DNA from 4 places in the Thermorhabdus hydrogeniformans genome. Region 2 is predicted to be linked to each of the others. Evidence: riboswitches for the same ligand, from Rfam matches in the RefSeq annotation. Region 2 holds a riboswitch; each other region holds the start of a gene.
What was found. A riboswitch is a leader RNA that binds a small molecule or an ion and turns the genes downstream of it on or off. The one in region 2 is predicted to bind cyclic di-GMP.
Positions count from the first base shown of each region.

Region 1 (5,234 bases), on a different contig from region 2:
AACCACAGAAGCCAGCTGGCGCTCCAGTACCTTTTCCACTTCAAGTATTATGTCCGGGGATGTCCTGTCCATGGTAGCTATACGCCGGGCGATGTCAACCTGCTTTTCGGGCGGAAGCGAAGATAAAAGAGAAGCAGCCTGTTCCGGATTTAAATAAGTCATGATGAGGGCTATGGTCTGGGCATTTTCATTTTGTAAAAAATTCATAAGCTGAGAAGGATCCGCTTTTCTAATAAAGTCAAAAGGCCTAACCTGCAGGGAGGATGTGAGGCGATTGATTATTTCTATGGCCTTTTGAGTGCCCAGGGCTTTTTCCAGTATTTCTTTGGCATAATCAATCCCCCCCTGGGTTATGTAATTCTGTGCCATCAGCATCTGGTGAAACTCTTCGATTATAGCGTTTTTCTCCTCGGAAGAAACCTTTTTTAGGCTGGCTATTTCCAGGGTCAATTGTTCAATTTCTTCCTCTTTTAAAAATTTGTAGATATTGGCTGCTATTTCGGGGCCCAGTGAAACTATTAAAATGGCGGCTTTCTGTTTCCCGGATAATCTCGTCACTGCCATAAACCTAACACCTCTAATCTTCGTTCAGCCATGTCCTGAGAACTTTGGCCACATCCTCCGGCTTGCGGCGGGCCATTTTTTCTATGCTGTTAAAAATATCGCTGGCTTCGGTTTCCTGTTCCTGCATGGCCGCCTGCCGGGCAGCCGCTTGCTGGGCTGCGGCTGTCAATTCCTGTACCATCCGTTCTTCCTCCTGTTTTCTCCTCCTGCGGGCAGCAAAAATTCTAAAGAGCGTCACCGCAAGAACCGCCGCTAAAGCCGCCCCCGCCAAAATCATGTTTCTCTGGCGGGTTCTTTGCTGCTGCTCTTTCGCGCTCATTTCCTGGGCAAAGGCATTGGCCAGATCGTTGTTAAAGGCCATTCCCTCCACAGATATCTGGTCTCTCTGAGGATCATATCCGATGGCATTGCCCACCAGCTGGGATATGGAATTTTTTTCATCGTCGGTTAATTCTCGATTTACCACTACCGATACGGTAAGTTTTTTAACCGCTCCCGGCGAAACGGTTAAATTCTCGCGGGACTCGTTTACCTCGTAGTTCCTCACTGTCTCCGTTTTCTGGTAATTGGAATTGCCGCCGTTTAATTGTTGGTAGCCCGGAACGTTGGAATTAACTCCCGGCTGGCCTTGAGCCGCATTACCCGTTCCTGCAAAATGCTCTCGCAAATCCTGAATGCTGCGCAGGATTCCTTCACCGGTTTCCTGATTTACCGGTGAGAACAGTTTGCTTTCTACGGTTTTTTTATCAAAATCCAGTTGAGCGCTTACCCTGACCACCACGTTGCCCGGCCCGAAAACCTGTTCCAGGAGCGATTGTACACTTTTCTGAAGCTGTTTTTGAAAATTATTTTGGATCGCAAGCTGCGAGTTGACGATTTCCTTTGTATTCTCTTCGGGCGACAGGGGAATATTGGATAGCACTCTGCCGTAATCATCTATGACCGAGACATTTTCCGGTTTCATTCCCTCAACGGAATGAGAAATGAGGTAAATTATGCCTTTCACTTCTTCTTCGGTGATTTCCGCCCCGGGCTTTAACTTTAGAAAAACGGCTGCGGAAGGCTCGGCCTTTGAATCCGGCTCTATGAAAAGGGTTTTTTTGGGCTGGACAATATGTATCCTCGCCGTCTCGACCTGCGCCATTTCTTCGATGGTCCTTACAAGTTCGCCCTCTAGAGCCTGATTGTATTGTATCTGTCTTTCCCAATCGGTGACGCCGAGCCTGGTTTTGTTAAAGACATCGCTAAAACCAATTGTGCCGCCTTTGGGCAGACCCTCTTGGGCCAGCTGTAATCTCGTTTTATAAACAAGCTTGGGGTCTACGAGAATTGACTTGCCACCGTCTTCGATTTTGTAGGGGATTTTCATGTCATCGAGTTTTTTAATAATTTCTCCCGCATCTTTGACATCCAGGTTGGTATAAAGCGGGGCGTACACAGGCCTGCTCACGAAATAAGTTATAAAGCCTATTGCGGCGATTGCAAAAAAAGCGCTTAACAACAGCTTTACCTTTTGCGCCCTATTTCTGCTCTGCCAGAAATCGCTCACCTGCTGCCGTAACTTGTTTATAAACTCCATTTACTTCCACCTTCGCCCGCTATACCTGCATTCTCATGATTTCCTGGTATGCTTCAATCGCCTTATTCCGTATCTGCAGAGTGAGTTCCAAAGAGAGCCTTGCCTTTTCGCCGGCAATTATTACATCATGTATGTTTATTTCATTTCCTTGGATGAGTTCATTCAAAGCCCGGTCGTAGTTTTGCTGCAATGTGTTTGCCGATTCCAAGGCCTCTTTTAAAACGTCCTGAAAGGATTTCTGCCCCTGTTCTTTTATAGCCCCTGCAAAGACGCCTGGCGTAGTTTCGTTGATCCTGGAAATGTTCAAAGGCTCATCTCCCTCCTATTGCTTGTCCTTATACCTTTCCTATTTCCATGGCTTTTGTTATCATGCTTTTTGCGGTATTTATCGCCGTCACGTTGGCTTCATAGCTTCTTGCGGCGGATATCATGTCCACCATTTCGGTTACTATATTGACGTTGGGCATCCTCACGTACCCATTCTGGTCCGCGTCCGGATGAGTTGGATCATACACAAGTTTAAAGGGAGCAGGGTCCTTTTCCACAGCCACAACCCTGACACCTTTTCCCACATCCATAGATCTTGTCAGAATATCTTCAAAAGAAAACTCATTTCTCCTTTCCTGGAAAATCACCCTTTCTCTGCGATAAGGTCCTCCTTCGGGGGTTCGTGTGGTAGTTGCATTGGCTATGTTGTTTGATATGACATCCATTCTGAGCCTTTGGGCGGTGAGGCCGGAAGCGCTGATATCTAAAGAATCAAACAAGCCCAATTTACTTCCTCCCCTCGTTAATAGCGGTTTGCATCAATTTTAACTTTCTCTGAATCTGATCCGCCAGAAGGTTATATGAAAGGGCGTTTTTTGTCAGTTCCACCATTTCCTTTTCAATATCAACATTGTTCTGATCGTTTCTAAACGTGGTTTCGTCTTGTCTTATAACCTCTGGCTCCAAATTATCTAGAGAATTGATTTTTGCAATATGTCTCGGATTGGTCGTCTTTAAATCAAGATTTCTTCCATCAGTTTTATCCTTTATAGCCTGCCTTAGGTATTCTTCAAAATAAACGTCAGACCTCTTAAACCCAGGCGTATCCGCATTGGCTATGTTGTTGGCAAGCACTTGGTTTCGAAGCCATTTTGCATCCAGCAATCTTTCCATCAATGAAATATCTCCGAATAAGTTCATATATAAATCACCTTCTTTTTTTCGACTTTTTTTTACCTTGTTTGCGTATTATTACTAAATTCGCCAAAAAAATGGAAATTCCTTTTTTGATAAATAATATTATGGTGATTTTATAAAAAAAATCTATCCTGCAAAAAGATAGAATCCCCTTTTCTATCCTTTCAGCAGCCTAGCCGGCATAGCGCTTTACGCGCGCCTTAGCCCCACGGCTTTGCGACCTTTCCTTTCGGTAAAGTTTGCCTTTTTAGGGATAATTTATTAATTTGGCTAATATACATTTTAGACAAAAATCGATAAAATCCTCCTTGTTAATAAAAAAAATGCGTGAAATTCTTCACGCATTTTTAAGCCCTTACTTTTTTGAGCTCTTCCAGGAGCTTATCGTTTAAAATCTTTATATACGTTCCCTTCATGCCAAGAGAACGCGATTCAATAACCCCCGCGCTTTCAAATTTCCGTAGGGCATTGACGATGACCGACCTGGTGATTCCAACTCTGTCGGCTATCTTGCTGGCCACCAATAACCCTTCGTTGCCGTCCAGTTCCTCAAAAATATGTTCCACCGCTTCCAGCTCAGAAAAAGACAGTGTTCCGATGGCCAGCTGTACGACGGCTTTTTTACGGGCTTCTTCTTCTATTTCTTCGCTCTTTGATCTCAATATTTCCATTCCCACCACGGTGGCGCTGTATTCGGCCAGCACCAGATCTTCGTCGGTGAATTTTTCTCCGAATCTGGCCAGCACCAGCGTCCCCAATCTCTCGCCCCCGCCGTTTATTGGCACAATGGTTGTCAATTTCTCCGGATGGGTGCATTTGGTGTCATTATCAAAAACGCACTCCAGAGTTTCATGGGGCAAATTGGATCTGGTCTCATGGATTTCCAGAAGCTTGTCGTTGTACTCTTTGGGAAACATCTTCTCCTGCAAAACCTCTTCCTGGACCGCATCACAGTCATAATCTTCCATCAGATAATAGCCCAGGACCTTTCCTTTGCGGCTCGCCACGTAGGCATTGGCGGATAACACCTCTCCAAGGGTTTTGCAAACTTCATTGAAATCTACGGGGTAACCCGCGGATCTCTGCAGCAATTTGTTGATTCTCCTTGTTTTTTCCAGTAGACTTTCACTCATTGTTTTTCCTCCTTTTGGTAATTTATTATAATTTACAAAATATACATACTTAGGTCTTTATCTTTGATTATATGTTTCAGTTTTTCACTGACAAAATTTCTGTCAATGGTTATTTCGCTCTGGGTTAATTTTAATTCCGGAGCGTTAAAAGAAATATCTTCCAGCAATTTTTCCATCACTGTATGAAGCCTTCTGGCACCGATGTTTTCCGACTGCTGGTTGACATATGTTGCCACTTTTACGATTTCATCAATAGCATCGTCTGTAAAATGGATTTTTATACCTTCTGTTTCGATCAATGCAGTATATTGTTTAATTAGAGAATTTTTAGGTTCTATTAAAATCTTCTTTAAATCCTCTTCAGTCAGGCTCTTCAGTTCTACACGGATGGGAAATCTGCCCTGCAATTCCGGTATGAGGTCGGAAGGCTTAGAAATATGGAATGCACCCGCAGCTATAAACAATATATGGTCTGTCTTTACTGGTCCGTATTTGGTCACCACCGTACATCCTTCCACAATTGGAAGGATATCCCGCTGGACACCTTCTCTTGAAACATCCGGACCGTAACTTTCCTTACCCGCTATTTTGTCTATTTCGTCTATGAAGATGATCCCCGTTTCTTCCGCTCTCTTTATGGACTCATTGATCACTTCATCCATGTCGATGAGCTTTTGAGATTCTTCCTGGATTAATATGCGCCGGGCGTTTTCGACGGTGACTTTTCGCTTTTTGCGGCGCTTGGGAAAAAGGCCGCCGAACAAATCCTGAAC
Region 1 is NZ_JBJYKD010000009.1:64,511-69,744, forward strand. It holds gene fliG (flagellar motor switch protein FliG) at 1-564, opposite strand, end outside; gene fliF (flagellar basal-body MS-ring/collar protein FliF) at 578-2,143, opposite strand; gene fliE (flagellar hook-basal body complex protein FliE) at 2,163-2,450, opposite strand; gene flgC (flagellar basal body rod protein FlgC) at 2,479-2,916, opposite strand; gene flgB (flagellar basal body rod protein FlgB) at 2,918-3,304, opposite strand; cyclic di-GMP riboswitch class I at 3,492-3,582, opposite strand; gene codY (GTP-sensing pleiotropic transcriptional regulator CodY) at 3,676-4,461, opposite strand; gene hslU (ATP-dependent protease ATPase subunit HslU) at 4,494-5,234, opposite strand, start outside.
Region 1: it holds a riboswitch for cyclic di-GMP, as region 2 does, so the genes downstream of both, flgB (flagellar basal body rod protein FlgB) here and ACKX14_RS07065 (chemotaxis protein CheW) in region 2, are expected to answer to the same signal.

Region 2 (5,234 bases):
CTTCAATGGCAGCATTCAAGGCCAGCAAATTCGTCTGGTCCGCTATATCGTTAATAACATCCAGGATCTCTCCCACCTGGCTGACTGAACCTTTAAGCACATCGAGCCTTTCTACCACCACCTTGAAAGCCTCACGGGCACCGTTGATAGATACTATGAGACTGTCCAGCTCCTTCTTTCCGGTGTCGGCCAGTCGGGAAGTCTCTTCGCTGTTGGTTTTAACCCGACTGAGTTCGCCGTAGACTTTGTCCAGACTTGTCGTTATGTTCTTTACGAGGTCCACAATCTCCTGCAAATGACCCGCTTGATCGGAAGCTCCCGAAGCTACCTGCTGGATGGCGTTCGCCACTTCGCCGGAAGATGAGGCGATCTCTTCGGAGGTTGCGCTTAAGGTTTCGGAGTTTCCGGCCAGGGTTTTAGCGTCGTTTCTAAGATCCGCCAGCAGCGGTTTGATGTTCGCCTGCAGACGGTCAATTGCCTGGGCCAGCTTCCCTATCTCATCCTTTTTACGCAGGAATACCTCTGGAACCGGCCGCGTAAAGTCGCCATTTGCTACCTGACCTAAATGAGCCACCGCCAGGATTAAGGGTGTTGTAATTGATCTTGCAAAGACAAAAGTCAGCACCAGGGCAATTAGAATTATTATTATAGACACAACAAAAACAGACCTCCTGAGGCCTGACAGCCGTGCCAGGACCTCCGCTTTGGGAGCAGTAACGGCTAAAGACCAGCCGGTGCTCTTTATCGGAGCGTAGGCTATTAATTTGTCTTGCCCCTGGAAGGTATAGGCGGCAATACCTTCCTCGCCATTTGCCATCCTGGAAATTACCGCTGCCAAAGGAGCTAAGGCCTGGTTTGATTTGGCAAGTTCGATGATATTCTCCTGGCCTGTCACTTTCTCCGCTTCTTTATGGGCAATTGTCTTTCCCGTGCCGTCAACTGCGAAGGCATATCCCGTGCGTCCATAAGTGATTGCCTCCACCAGCTCACTGAACTTTGCCGCATCCACTATACCTATCAGCACACCGGTTATCTCATTGGTGGCGTAATGGTGTATAGGTGCGGCATAAACAAACACGACCGAATTATCTACTTTGCTGACAATAGTGCTGTATACAAACGTTTTGCCTTCCAGGGCCGCCTTGAAGTAATCCCGGTCCGCGAGATTGGCAGTGCTGCCGTCAGGATAAACTGCAATCCCTGCTTTATCAACGATTCCAAATCGTTTGAATCCCAGGCTCTCCGCCCTTTTCTGCTCATCCTCCAGGGCTTTCATCTTTTCCTCCATTGTAGCTTCACGGTCTCCCTGAATACCCCGGATGACATTTCTGGCGGCTATGCCTTCCACTACGTAAATACGGGCCTGAACGCGACTGTTCACGGTTTCGGCGGCCTGCTTGGCCACTTTAAGCATCGCATCTTTTGCTTCGCATCCCAATGCATTTCCGGCTTCGCTTTCGCTTATATAAGCCAGAATCAAACATCCGACAAGAACTATTAACCCGAACAGAGCGGTCATTCTACCGCGCAAGCTTCCCGTGTATCTTTTCATTCCGTCGGTCGCCCCGGATTCGTTAAAGATTCAATCCTTTTGGGCAACCGGTACCCCCTTTCTAATATTCGTCCTCAAATTTTATTGTCGGTAATTTTATCCGGTGAAGAATACAGTCCAGCTAAATGCTTAAACAATCTGCTTCAGCGGCTTAAATTTAATTTTTTTGAACATATGTGTATAATTCTATGTATCTGCTATCCATCCCGTTCCTTTCTGGCCTATATGTTCAATCATTTCTCTTTCTTTTGCTTCAAACAGCAGGTCAAGTCTTATTATGATAATAAGTTTATCGTCCTTCCTGGCCAGTCCATCTACAAAAGCCGCGTTTATAGTGGCCACAGCAGGAACATGCTCAATAGAATTTTCTTCTACAGTGGTCACTTCTGCAACGGAATCAACCACCAACCCTGCTTCTTGGCCGGATATGTTTGTTATTATTATCCTGGTATCTTTTGTCTTATCCGCTTTTTCAAGCCCAAAGCGTTCTTTCAGATCAATGACCGGTATTATCTTCCCCCTTAAATTTACTATGCCCTCTACAAAATTTGGCGCGCTTGGTATTTTTGTAGCAGGCGTATCTCTGATTATTTCTCGTACGTCAAATATATTCAGGCCGTAAAGCTCACCCGCCAGTTCAAATACTACCAGCTGCCTGGCCACACAATTTCCCTCCTTTTCTTTAACAAAGTCAATCGAAGCAGCATCTGCATCCGCCCTGGTCTGTCAGCCAAACCCGCTCTGCACCTCCTTTTGTGAATATATTGCTAACGGCCGCCATGAGGGCGGCCGTTAGGAATCATCAAAAATCATAAGTTTGCTTACTCCCACGGCAACCCGGCAGCCATATCCTTTAAACGGACTTAGGCCCGCGGCTTTGCGTCCTCGCCTTTCGACGAGTTTGCCCTTTTCGGTAAGGTCATTTCTTCCATCACCAATGTACTGGAAGACATTCATTCATTGATGGCGGATTTGAGACCAATTTAGAAATTTCCTCTGCTTTGATTATCAGTAACGCCAGAAAATTGGCATTCGGAGATTAATAATTCGACACATTTCACAAAAATCCCTCTTTATTTTTAGAAAATTATTATTTTACTTTTTTTTTTTTTTTTTTTTTGAATATTTATATTTATATTTATATTATGTCTTTTCTTATTGGTGAACCTTCTGCGCACCCGAAGCCGCTCTGGAAAGATATGAAATAATATTGTCAAAATTTAATTTATTTTCAATAAAGCAAGCGGGGTCATTTCGTATTAAATGCTGTTCTTTAGTCAAAGTTTTGTTACAGCCTGTGTAAATTTTTTCAGGGGCAAAAAAAATTGACCCACCCCCGGCGAAATATTCCTCTGATATTACCGCAAGGTGGTCTTGTTTCGTCTTAAAATTTTTTCTACATTCGGCAGCCGTTTTTTGCAAATTGACCCAATAAAAAAATTTGCTTCCGCTTCACGCCATTTCCAGCAAAGCCTGAAGCTGCCTGGCATTTAAAACGGCCTGAGCGTTAAAATGATTGTTCATGGCGACAAAAACGACTTCAGTCTTTTTGGAAAGTTCTCTGATCTTGGGCACCCACTGGGAAAGTTCCTCTTCGGAATAAAGATAATCGTAGCGTTCATAGGGTTTCTGGTGGTTATACCACTTTTGGGCGTTTCTCCCATGGAACCTTACATACCCTATGGAAGCGGTGGCCACCGCCACCGGAGGCAGCAGGCCTTTAATCTGAGGTTCGTCCACGCAAACAAAGGCCATGTCGTATTCCCTGAGCAGTTTCATGATTTCAAGCCTCAACCAGTCATCGGTCCTGAACTCCACAGCCACCGGCAAATCTCGCAGCCTTTCCCTCAGTTTTTTCAAATAATCCCGGTTTTTCTCGTTGTTGTGAAAGCTGTACGGAAACTGCGCGAGGACGCAAGCCAGGCGGTTTGACTCGACCAGCGGTGCAAGAGCATCCCTGAACTTCCCGACGGTTGTATCGCTCAAATCGCCATGATGGGTCATTCCTCCGAAGGCCTTTACCACAAACAGAAAGCCTTCCGGGGTTTTCCTTGCCATGTGGTAAAACATGTAGGCGCTGGGCATACTGTAATAACTGGAATTGACCTCTGTAAAGGGAAAAACCTTGCTGTAAAAGGAAAGCATATCTTTGTCCTTGATGTTCTCCGGGTAAAACTTACCCTTCCAGTCCTTATAGGCATAGCCGGCAGTGGCAATCAATATCAAGTTTTTTGCCCCCCTTTATATGAAAAAAATTCAATTACGATTTCAGCATAAAAAAGCCGACTCCGGTGGCGGGGCCGGCCTGGCACCTCACCTTCCAGCCGGATGTTCTAAGGCCGCGCCTCATAGCTCCGCAGGGCTTGAGCCGGCAGTTCCACCTCCTGGCTCAATGCCGGCCGGAGTATTTCTGCTTGCCTCCCCTGACGGGTAGCCGCAGAAGGCGGGTATTGTGGCGAGCCAAGAAGCTCTTTGAATTCGGTCCATGGTATCCTCGGCCGCCACGAACCAGCATCGATGCGTTTTCACGCTGAAATCAATTATATTATACCGATACGATGGCCACTTTTACAGTTTTTTGTGCTGTGCAATTTTAGGACAAAAAAAGCGGGCTAACCCGCTTTTTTAAATGCCATTACATTAAAATTTGCACCGAGAAATTTCAGGCAATTGAAATGCAGACCGTTTAAAGCAAAGCGCTTCTAATGGGTTTCCACATCTCTGGCGCCGTTTTTTCTCATTATGTCTGCGGCGGTATTTACCTTTTGATCATGGGCTCTTACGGCCGCCAGCATTTTTCCCTTCTTAACTTCTCCCTCATAGTACCTGCCCCGCTCTTCGGGAATTCCCCAGTCAATAAGGCCTCCCGCTATTCCGCCGGTGGCCGCTCCGGAAAGCAACCCCGCTATGGGGCCGGCCGCAATAATGGGCCCAAGCCCTGGTACCGCCAGTGCTCCAGCCCCCAGCGCCAGGCCAGCCAGGCCTCCCAGAACCCCGCCGGTGGTGGTGCCGTCGGCCACGGTCCCCATCCCAAGAACATCGCCGCCTTCATCGCCATTGCCGTTATTACCGTCTCCCCGGCCTCCTTTTGCCACGATGGATATTTCATTGATGTCAAAGCCCGAATTGCGCATCTCCGATACGGCTTTCTCGGCCTGTTCCCTGCTGTCGAACACTCCGATTACTGTTTTGGCCATTTTTGTTATTCCTCCTCCAGATAAATTTTATCAATGTTATTTTATCCTCTTTTCCGCAGGCTATTCCGCGTATTGAAGGTTTAAAAAAAGGAGATATTAAAAAAAGAAATACTGAAGTGGAGGAGGAAAAAAAGTGGCCGACAAGAACGATATAACCCAGAAGAGCAAAGCCGACAAAACAATGAGCGAAATTAGCGAAAGGCTTGGAACCGAAACGGTAAACCAGATCCAGGAAATTGTGAATCAGCAGCGGGGGCAAAACAACATTCAATACCAGAATGCTCAGCACCAGCAATTTGCAAAAGAAGTGGAAAGCCTGGTTAACTCCGCCCGTGAACAGCAGATGGCCTCGGAGCAGCAGATCCAGAGCACTCTCAACCAGGCTTCCACCAGCCTGATGGACGCCCGGCGCCTGGAAAATCTGTACAGCAGCGCTCAACAGCTGCAGCAGGCGGCCCAGCTCGGAATTTCCAACCTGCAGATGA
Region 2 is NZ_JBJYKD010000010.1:49,179-54,412, forward strand. It holds gene ACKX14_RS07060 (methyl-accepting chemotaxis protein) at 1-1,552, opposite strand, end outside; gene ACKX14_RS07065 (chemotaxis protein CheW) at 1,739-2,215, opposite strand; cyclic di-GMP riboswitch class I at 2,381-2,468, opposite strand; gene ACKX14_RS07070 (DUF72 domain-containing protein) at 3,005-3,778, opposite strand; gene ACKX14_RS07075 (hypothetical protein) at 4,255-4,749, opposite strand; gene ACKX14_RS07080 (exonuclease SbcC) at 4,883-5,234, shown strand, end outside.

Region 3 (5,234 bases), on a different contig from region 2:
AATGCCGGCAACTGAAGCTCTGGTTCCCTCACTAGCAAAAGTTTCTTCCTCTGGGAAAGCTCTCATGTTGCCCTTCAAATCACGATAAATATTGCCCTTAACTTTATCCCACTTGATAATGTTATTTTTTAGTTCAGGCTTATTTGCATAAACTTTTCCATCAGCTGCAATGTAAATTACGTTTTCCCGATCTTCAGGTTCGAGGGTCTCCATAATTCGGGCAATGACAACCCGTTCTTCGCCCGTAATTTCGGGGCTAATCTGCTTTTCAATTGAGCCTACATTATAAATGCTGAATGATGATGCGTTTGCTACACTATTTTTTAATAATAGAGCTAACACAAAATAAGTAACGATAGCTAAAGAAATAGTAGCCATCCTCCTCATTAAGTTACCCCCCTAGTTTAATATTTGTATTTAAATTTATTTGATAAAATATTCTCCGCAGTTTCCTGATTTCCTTCCATCTTTGTCCAACTGGCGGTTTTTCCGGTCCAACTGGCGGAAAATCGCGTCTGAACGGCGGAAAATAGCCCCATCGGCTAACGGTCGCTGCTGACAGCCACATGTATATTTTCGCCGCCGAAGCTCGCCCATGCCGTTAGAGTGAAGGGCTGGAGCTCCCAGCCCCTCCTCATCAAACCGTACGTGAGGTTCTCCCTCATACGGCTTTCCAATATTCTTCTTCCTTCAGCATTCGAACTATGCAGATAGAAGTTTTAGTCCCATGTTTTTGAAAAGTGCACATAGTTTCAGGAAATCTCTTCTTTTCCTGCGGTGCCTCTTTTCGTTATACCATACAGCAAGTTTAGTATGGATGTATTTGTCTAATTGCCATAGTTTATCCCATCTTGAGCGGTGGTAATAGTTACGCCATCCGGTGATTTTCCTGTTAAGTGTCTGGATAATAATATTCCCGGCCATCCAGTCTTTTACATTTTACCATCCTGTTATGGTACCCAAGGAAATCGAAGCCATTCTTGCCCTCCCACATTGATACTATCCTTGTCTTTTCATTGGGACTCCCAAGTTCACTTTCTTTGAATTCTCCTCCTATCATGATGCCTGCTTTCAGCCATCTCGACCAGTTTCATAAGTTTATCGTGATTTATGTTGTCTAGGTTTTCGGCTATTTCGTTTAGTACTGTTTCTACTCCTATTTCTTCTATCTTGGCAATGGTTTGGCCATCGATACCGGCACTTCCGGCATTCTCTTTTACGTTGAACCACGCTTTCCATAGTATGTCTTTTCTCCAAAGCTTGTCGTATAGTGCATGAAATCTTCTGGTTCTGCTTCCCCCTCAGACTCCCTCCCTACAGAATAGCAACTTCACCCTTTTGGCTTATATGCTTTCTCTTTACGGTTTCCCGTGCAGGGTAGGGCCTCCCCAGTTCCGCAATCTACTGTAACTTCATACCGTCTCCCCTACGCCGGAGGATTCCTCTGTGTTGCATCCAAGTTCTTCACACATTCCATGGGCTTCGCCCATACGCCAGAGGCTCGCCATCCTCTGTTCTCCCATATGGGTTTTCTAACAGCGCTGCAGAGTTCACTTTATGTTACGGTCTGAAGTCTTGCATATTCAGGGCGCTTTGACCGTATCATTTCTGACACAACCAGCCCTGAAGCTAACCGGCCCCTTGGCGGCTACCGGTACCGGACTTTCACCGGCAAGCAAATTGCGGCTTTGCTGGGCACGCGGCACACTAAAAAAAGCCGAGTTTTTTGCGCGGCTGTGTTTATTTAATGCTTCAAGAAAGCCTTCCTGTTTCCCTCTTTCTTCGGCATACTTGAACACATTTAGCATTCTAAATTCCTCCCATAATCTGTCAAGGGTTTCTAAATTTGTATGGCTTTTTGTGTAATTTCTTTGACGTCTTCTTTTTTGAATTTCCTCCCCCATAAGAACAACTGGCGGATTTTCCGGTACAACTGGCGGTTTTTTGGGTATGAACGGCGTAGCGGTTTTTTGGCCGTTTATAACCGAAATTCCGCCGGTTAGCCCCTGAAAAGCGCCAGTTGGACCGGGTAAGCAGGAAATTTAAGTAATATGTGGAATAAATAAACAGTGGAAAAAGAAAAAACTCGGTGATAACGGCAAACTCATCGAAAGGTGGGGGCGCAAAACCATAGGGTCTAAGGCGCTGTTGCGCTATGACAGCCTGGCTGCCGCTGAATCTGATGGATAAGCCTGCTTTCTTTCGAGAGCGGGTTTTTTTGTCACTTCACCAAACGATATAAAAACGCGCCGGAGCCTTAGAACGGGTTTTTTGTGAACCATTTTCATTGGAAAAGGGGGGCTTTAGGTTGCATAACAGACCAAAACTGAAGGATTTGATACGCAGGGCGAAAAACGGCGACGAGGAGGCCGCCCACCAGGTGGTTGACCGGTTTAAGGCTATTGTAAAAAAATACACACGCCGCCTGGGGGATGAAGACGCGGGAGCGGACCTGACGGAATGGATATTGAACGCTATAAAAAACTACAGGCCAAACACGACCTGGGGAAGAGACGAACTAAGCCGGTATATCAGGAATAATGGGGGTAAAAAATTTTTTAAAAAAAACTGACAGGGAGGTTATAAAAATCGACCCTTATTAACTCTTTTATATATAGAGGACTTGCCCGGTAAACAAAGAGGGGGAGGTGAAAACATGGGCTCACATCCAGGATGTCATTGAGCCTGATCTCGAGGAAATCAGGATTACGGCATGGCTTTTGACCGGATTGCGTCATGAGGCGAACCGCCTGGTCAGAAAACAAAAACATCTGCGGGAGCACGAATTGTTTATTTTAAATCAAAAGATTAACGATGATGCCGGAAATGAGATAGTGGAACTAATCGATACGATTGCGGATAAAACCGATACGCTGGCCGAAGCCGAAGACCGGATTTTTATTCTGGAAATTCTGTCGCTCCTGACGCCGCGCCAGCAAAAGGTAATAAAAGCTACGGTGTTTGAAGATTTGACGGAAAAGGAGGTTGCCGAAAATTTGGGAATATCCCAGCCGGCAGTTAGCGTGATAAAGAATAGGGCTCTGAAAAAGCTGAAAAAACATTTATCTCAATTTGATTTATCTTAATATACAGACCCGGCGGCTGAATTAATCCGTTTAAAAGTGAGGTGAAATCCCGTGCAGGACCAGTTCACTTACTCCTCTCTCGGTACCTTAACCGGCGCCGTTACCGCCACCGTGATGGTGGTGGAATTTCTTAAAGAATCCGGATGCTTCAAGCTGATCCGGACCCGATGGCTTGTATTTCTCGTTGCACAATCAATTGTAATGATTACCAGCATTGCCCGGCATGAGTTCAGCATCATAAACATTCCGCTTATTTTTCTCAACGGCCTGCTGGTGACCACGTCGGCCATGGGGAGCTGGCACATATTAAGCGACAGCATGTTCAACTTCCCAAGAGAAAAGGATATATCCCGGGAAACCAGACGGCCTGGCTGCGGCTAGATGGTCTGCGCAAATCCCTTGGAGTAATTACGCAATCTCAAATACAATTTCCTTACAAATAATATTTTTTGTAAATTCTTCTTTTTTGTTTCGGTAATTTCGAATGTGTATCTTTACCCTGATTTTTACACCTATATTATGTGGAAAAAATGTTTGTTAAATAAATAAATTTTTTCGTTACTGTTCTTCTTTTTTATCCGATATAATAGTGCCTGTATCAGGATCGATAAAATATATATGTTTTATACCGTCAAACAAGTTATCATCACCGTCAATAACTAAGTATTTTTTTGAATCTATTTTATCGATTGAGATAGAGTTACAATAAATATTTTCCTTTTCCCATATTTTTTCTCCAGTTTCTGAATTATAGCAAACAAGTTTTCCGGGCAAACTGAGTTCACCGGTATACCATGCTATAATAAGCTTGTCGTCTAAAACATAAGGCGGTAAGCGCGCCGTCATATACTTATCCGCATCTATAAGGTAATTAGTCTTACCATCAGTCAAATCCAAGCATCCATAAAATTGACTGCCGGCTACATAAATGCATGTGTCATGAACTGTTACAAAAGAAATTTCTCCTTTATCACTTTTAAATTCTTTTCTCCATATTATTCCTTTTGAAGTTGATACTTCTAACATATTTGAAGAATAACGTACATAATATTGTCCTGTTGTTAGCTGTTTAATAGTATTATTTTCCGTATTTAAAATAACCGCATTATTGTTTTTGTCCCATATAATTGAAATATTGAAAATTTCCGGCAATAGCCTCACATGAATATATGTTACTCCGTTTTTTAGAATTAACCTGGAAGTTAATTGTTTTTTATTGCCATCTATTAAATAGAAAGATGAGTTAACTTTACCTTGAAATGTATGAACTGGCGAGCAAATAGTAATTTCTTTTGTTTTTGAATTCCAGGAAACTTTGGCGTTAACTAATGTAGATATTTCTTTTACAGGAACCATGCACTTTCCATGTAATAAAAAAGTTTTGATATTAGTTTCTTCACTGTTAAAGATTATTTTAGGAGAGTTGCCGGCAAAAGATAATTCGGAAGCACTGAACATGAAAATAACCAATAAAACTAAGAATATAAATATTTTTAAGTTCTTATTAATCATTATTCATTTCCCCCATTTAATCAACTCTGTATTTTCCGCAAAGTAATCTCTTTTAGAACTCTTCTTTAGGACACTTATCGCAGTATTTTAAGGCTCCTTTACTCGCTCACAAGACGTGATTTATCCTAACAAGATAATCTAATGCTACTTTTCAACCGATATTATTAATTTTTACGGACAATCTATATTTATGGTTTCGTTATAATAAGGGTCAACATTTGTAGTTGTTACATAAGTTGTTTTTTCTGTATAATCCTTACCTACTTTTGTATCTGCTGTACCCCATAAATGCATTTCGCTTTTATTTGCTATATAAACATTAGACCAGATATTTTTTTTGGAATATCCATTACCATTAAGTAACAAGCTGGTAACTCTACGCATATCCTGGTTAGTTCCATCATATTTTGCCCCTTGTGCTGTATAAATAAATGTTTTACTACCTCCGCTATAACTTATGTATAAAGCAATCTGATTATCTTGAGGAACATATTCTCTTAAAAAAACCTTTGTGCCAGCAGGTATCCCGTTAGTCGGCCATTTATCATCCACCCAATTTCCGCTTATATTATGATACACTCTCCACACACCACCATAAAGTCCCCCCATTACTAATCCTTGCTCTACATTAATGGT
Region 3 is NZ_JBJYKD010000056.1:588-5,821, reverse strand. It holds gene ACKX14_RS15240 (YrpD family protein) at 1-387, opposite strand, end outside; gene ACKX14_RS15235 (group II intron maturase-specific domain-containing protein) at 703-924, opposite strand; partial or broken gene ACKX14_RS15230 (group II intron reverse transcriptase/maturase) at 1,119-1,295, opposite strand; gene ACKX14_RS15225 (hypothetical protein) at 1,584-1,808, opposite strand; cyclic di-GMP riboswitch class I at 2,088-2,175, shown strand; gene ACKX14_RS15220 (helix-turn-helix domain-containing protein) at 2,309-2,572, shown strand; gene ACKX14_RS15215 (sigma-70 family RNA polymerase sigma factor) at 2,649-3,086, shown strand; gene ACKX14_RS15210 (hypothetical protein) at 3,138-3,467, shown strand; gene ACKX14_RS15205 (stalk domain-containing protein) at 3,645-4,598, opposite strand; partial or broken gene ACKX14_RS15200 (hypothetical protein) at 4,770-5,234, opposite strand, start outside.
Region 3: it holds a riboswitch for cyclic di-GMP, as region 2 does, so the genes downstream of both, ACKX14_RS15220 (helix-turn-helix domain-containing protein) here and ACKX14_RS07065 (chemotaxis protein CheW) in region 2, are expected to answer to the same signal.

Region 4 (5,234 bases), on a different contig from region 2:
TCTAAAGAAAATCTTAAGATATGTATTTTAATAGCGTCTAAAACGTATCATTAAAAAAGGTGCGTAAATACTTACGCACCTTAACCCGAACTTTTTACGAACTTGATGGCGCCTGATAAGACCGTCCTTGCTGCGAATACCGAGATAAGGCCGTCGGCAAAGTGATGTATAAAAGTCCCGACACCCACCACCACGAGGGCGGTGTAAAGGTCAAAACCGAAGAGCATCACCATGACGGCTTCTCCCAATGCGTGTATGGGCGCTGTTAAAATGATTGCCTTTTCAAAAGAAAGCCCTTTTTTTATGAGAATTGCACCTGCGAGCCCGAAAACGGTGTGGATGAACGCCCGGGCGGCCACGACCGGCCCTAAAATTATAAGGAAACCAATGGTGGAACCCACCCCTACCGTGACGGCCACGAGAGGGTTTATTAACATGGCCAGCATCGAGGGGACATGGGATGCGAGAGTGGCTGAAAAAGGAGGGATATAGATCCTGAGATAGCCGCCAAACGCAATTGGGATGACGAGAGACAGGGCGGTTAAAAGAGCTCCGGTTACCATGCTTTTTGTCTTCACGGCTGTTGCTCCTTTCAAGGATATGTGATCTGGCTGCCGGTACGCCGCAGACCCAAATCATATCCGGGATTTGGTTTAATTATACTGCATATACACCTGTATAGTCAATAGTTTATAAAAAAATTATTTTAAAAGGATACCCTTTTTTCGGAGCACATCTTCAGCCATTTTTATGGAGTCTTCATTTAGAGCTTCCACCGTATGAAGGTGCACGCCTCCGGTCAGCCTGGAAAGCAGGGTGGCTCCGTGTCTTTTCACCTTTTCCATAAACTCTTCCACATCGGAAGAGTTTTTAAGCATGAGCATACCGTGAAGTTCCCCGTACAGGGGATGTTCCACGATCACGTCCAGCACTCTGCAACCGCATTCTATAAATGTCATGAGCTCGTCTCTCGTCTCGGCATCACCGTGCCTCACGGCGACCTTCTTTGCTATGAGGGGCACGGGTTCCGCCGCCATGTATCCCCGGGATGTGGCGATTATATCGTTTCCCGAAGCCCTGAGGATGGCGATGTCCTGCACGATTATCTGACGGGTTACCCCAAACATCTTTGCAAGCTCGCCGCCGGATAGCGGCCTTTTTTCCGCCTTTAAAAGGTCCAGGATCCTTGCCCTGCGTTCATCGGCGCTCATTTTTCAGTCCTCCAGTTTCTAATGCTGTTTATCCACCGCCGCTTAAAAAAGTTAAGCTTCTTCCTCTGCCGGTTTTGTCACATTCCATGATTTTAGTATAATGCGCCGTATAAAATATTGCAACAGAATTGCCGTTCATCTCCCGCCAAAAATTCGCGAGGGAAGATACCTTGAATTTATATTGGTGTAATTTTAAAATTTTTATCGAAAAAAGAAGGATTTTCCATTTTAATGTCGAATGGTAAAATAAAGAAAAATATAATGAGAGGATACCGAAAAGGGCAAACCTGTCGAAAGACAGGGACGCAAAGCCACGGGTCTAAGGCGCAAGCTATGACAGCCGGGCTGCCGAAGTATCGAATTTAAAGGTACTTCTGTGCCCTTGCGGTACGGAAGTTTTTTATTTTACATTGCAGGTGCAAAAAAATTAAAATGCCTGGAAACCGGAAAACGGCCACGCTTCCTGCCGGAAGAAGATATACTTTGAGCCGGCTCTGGAGCCGGCGGCGCTAAAAATTTGAGCGGAGCAAAAGTAAGTTGGATAAGAAAAGGAGGTCTGAGTTATGAACAAAGCCGAACTTGTGGCGGCCGTGGCGGAGAAGGCCGGTATGACTCAAAAGGATACCGCCAGAGTCATTAACGAGTTTATAAACGTGGTCTCGGAAGCCATGAGTAAAAGAGAGATTGTAAGAATAGTAAATTTTGGTACTTTTAAAGTGCGCGAACGTGCGGCGAGGACCGGCAGAAACCCGGTGACGGGTAAAAAAATGCAGATTCCCGCACGGGCGGTTCCGGTGTTTACACCCGGAAAAATGTTAAAAAAGAGTACATAACAGAAAAAGAGGAGAAATTTTTCAGGCAGTAAGAATGGCCGTTTTCCATCCTGCTCCTTTTTGAACCACCTTTTGAACCACAGGATGGGCAAATCCCCCCTTAAAATAAATAAATTCCCTTTCTAAAAACGGCGGAATGTTATTCTGCCGTTTTTTTTACACTTGTATATTGATATTTCTTGGAGCATGGTCTACACTTAAAATACCGATGTTCCTTTTTGAGATGTCAGCCCTGGGTTACGAATTTGCCGTTACCCGATGGATCGTAGATGTGGCGGGGGTAATCATCATTTCCGCCTTAATCGACAGGCTGATGAGTATTGAAGAAAAGAAGGAGATCTATCAAAAACATGCGGTTGAATTTTGATATGTGTCGGGAGAAAATGGCTTGCTCGGCGGTTGTTTTATGCGGGGGTAAGTCTTCAAGGATCGGAGTAAAAAACAAAGCACTGCTGAAAATCGGGGGTTTGACCATTATTGAAAGAATATATTCCGTACTGGCGCCTATATTTGATGAGGTTTTTATTGTGGCAAACAGCCCGGCAGAACTGCTTGATTTAAACCCGGAATTCAGTATATATACTGATGAAACGGAAAGCCGAGGGCCATTGAGCGGGATTTATACGGGATTAATAAAAATGAAGGGTGAAGCGGGTTTTTTTTGTGCCTGCGATATGCCCTTTTTAAATGAGGAATTAATAAAATACTTGATTAAATCAAGCGCAGGGTGGGATGTGACCTGCCCCAGAAAGGACAATTACGTGGAACCTCTTCATTCCGTGTACAGAAAGACATGTATCGAACAAATTAAAAAGCTGCTGAACTCCCCGGGCGCGGCTAAAGTCCAGAGCCTGTACCGGCAGGTTAAAACCAATTTTGTCGATATAAAAAATCTGCCCTGCAAAACGGGCCCGTATGATTTTTTTAACGTTAACACGTGGGAGGATTACCGAAAAGCAATAGAAATATATGAATTAATAAATGACAGGTGACGATGCGGGATTATTGACACTGTACTAACTATATGCTAATATAGGAATATAGCCAACATAATATTTATTGCCGGTGAGGAGATGATACAGATGCCGCGTGATATTTACGAAGTCAGGTCATCCGTTTTTAAAGCACTTGCACACCCCACAAGGCTCAAAATCCTGGACCTTCTTGGGTCGGCGGAAGAACTTTGCGTATGCGAAATTGTGAAAGAGCTGCAGATTGATCAGCCTACGGTTTCAAAGCATTTGTCCATATTAAAGAATGCCGGCATAATTGATAGCCGTAAAGAGGGCCTTATGGTTTTATATAAGCTAAGGATTCCATGTGTGCAGGACTTTTTCCGCTGCGTCGATAACATCATTAAAGAGGATATTACGGCTAAAATCGGATTTTTCACAGACTCATAATTATCGGTTTATACTGCGATTTCACATGAGCAAAGTTAAAATTTTAAAGGGGAGAAAATTATGCAGACCTGGAAAAAATTTGTTATAATTGTAGGCGTATTCCTGGCGGCCTATTATATGCCGCTTACAAGCCACAGATTTACCGGTGCAGTACTTGAATCCTTATATATGCTTCAGGATTACGCGAGGCTTCATGTTCTTACATGCCTTATCCCCGCACTTTTCATAGCCGGCGCCATCGCCAATTTTATATCACAGGAAGCAGTTATTAAGTATTTTGGCAGCGAGGCAAAAAAGTGGGTTTCATACGCCGTGGCATCGGTATCCGGGACAATTCTTGCGGTTTGTTCCTGCACTGTACTGCCCCTTTTTGCAGGAATATACAAAAGGGGGGCGGGGCTGGGGCCTGCCATAGCGTTTCTCTACTCCGGACCGGCTATTAACGTGCTTGCAATAATAATGACGGCAAGGATTCTAGGAGCCAAGCTCGGCATTGCCCGGGCAATAGGGGCAATGATGTTTTCAGTCATCATAGGGCTCATCATGGCTGTTCTATTTAAAAAAGAGGATAGCGAACGGCTTAAAAAATCTGCCGGAAAAAACGGTGCCGGCATGGAAGAAGGGCGGTCCTTAACACAGAACCTCATATACTTTGCAAACCTGGTTTTTATCCTTATCTTTGCCGCATGGGGTAAACCCACCCAACCGGTGGGATTTTTCAGTGCCGTATATAATATAAAGTGGTATATCATAATCATTTTGCTTGTATTGCTGGGATTCATTCTTATTAGATGGTTTAAAAAGGCCGAGCTTTCCTCCTGGATGGAATCCACCTGGGGCTTTGCACAGCAGATACTCCCACTCCTGTTTATCGGTGTGCTGGTAGCGGGATTTCTGATGGGAAGACCCGGGATCGACGCAGGAATCATTCCGTCCAGATACGTGGCAGCGGTAGTGGGCGGAAATTCAATATTATCCAATTTTATAGCATCGGTTGTGGGAGCATTTATGTATTTTGCCACACTAACCGAAGTGCCCATACTCCAGGGGCTGCTGGGGTCCGGCATGGGGCAGGGCCCGGCGCTGGCACTGCTGCTTTCGGGTCCGGCACTCAGCCTCCCAAGCATGCTCGTCCTAAACAGTATTTTAGGACCGAAAAAGACAGTCACATATGTTTCACTTGTTATAATAATGTCAACGATAGTCGGTTATATTTTCGGAATGATTGCGGGATGAAACTGCTGGTTGGAAGGGTTTTCCTTCTGCAAATACAATGACATGAAAAATAGGGAGGTGAACTCATGGAAATTAAAATTTTGGGGACGGGATGTCCAAAGTGCAAGGCTTTGGAGAAAAATACCCGTGAAGCTTTAGAGGAACTGGGAATCACTGCCGAAATTGAAAAAGTTACACAGATAAACAAGATAATGGAATACGATATCATGTATACCCCCGGCCTTGTGGTAAATGGAGAAGTCAAGTCTTCGGGCAAAGTACTGGATAAAGAGGATATCAAGAAAATATTAGCAGAGGCTCAGCAATAACGGAAAAGGGGAATCATTCCATTTATAAGAATGATTCCCCGATTTTTTAAAACATAACCATCAATCTTGTGTTTTTTTTTACAAATCAAATTCATTATTTTTTATTCTTTTTATCAGAAGCTTTACCTTTTCTTCTATCAAGTCTCTAATCCTTCTGAATTCTTCCACCGGCTTGCCGGCGGGGTCGTCAAGCCTCCAGTCTTCCCTGTGCTTGCAGGGGACAAACGGGCACTCCACCCCGCA
Region 4 is NZ_JBJYKD010000022.1:35,164-40,397, reverse strand. It holds gene ACKX14_RS10980 (ECF transporter S component) at 81-578, opposite strand; gene ACKX14_RS10975 (transcription repressor NadR) at 702-1,211, opposite strand; cyclic di-GMP riboswitch class I at 1,482-1,564, shown strand; gene ACKX14_RS10970 (HU family DNA-binding protein) at 1,775-2,044, shown strand; gene ACKX14_RS10965 (hypothetical protein) at 2,181-2,411, shown strand; gene mobA (molybdenum cofactor guanylyltransferase) at 2,395-3,036, shown strand; gene ACKX14_RS10955 (ArsR/SmtB family transcription factor) at 3,127-3,447, shown strand; gene ACKX14_RS10950 (permease) at 3,508-4,683, shown strand; gene ACKX14_RS10945 (thioredoxin family protein) at 4,749-4,991, shown strand; gene ACKX14_RS10940 (arsenate reductase ArsC) at 5,070-5,234, opposite strand, start outside.
Region 4: it holds a riboswitch for cyclic di-GMP, as region 2 does, so the genes downstream of both, ACKX14_RS10970 (HU family DNA-binding protein) here and ACKX14_RS07065 (chemotaxis protein CheW) in region 2, are expected to answer to the same signal.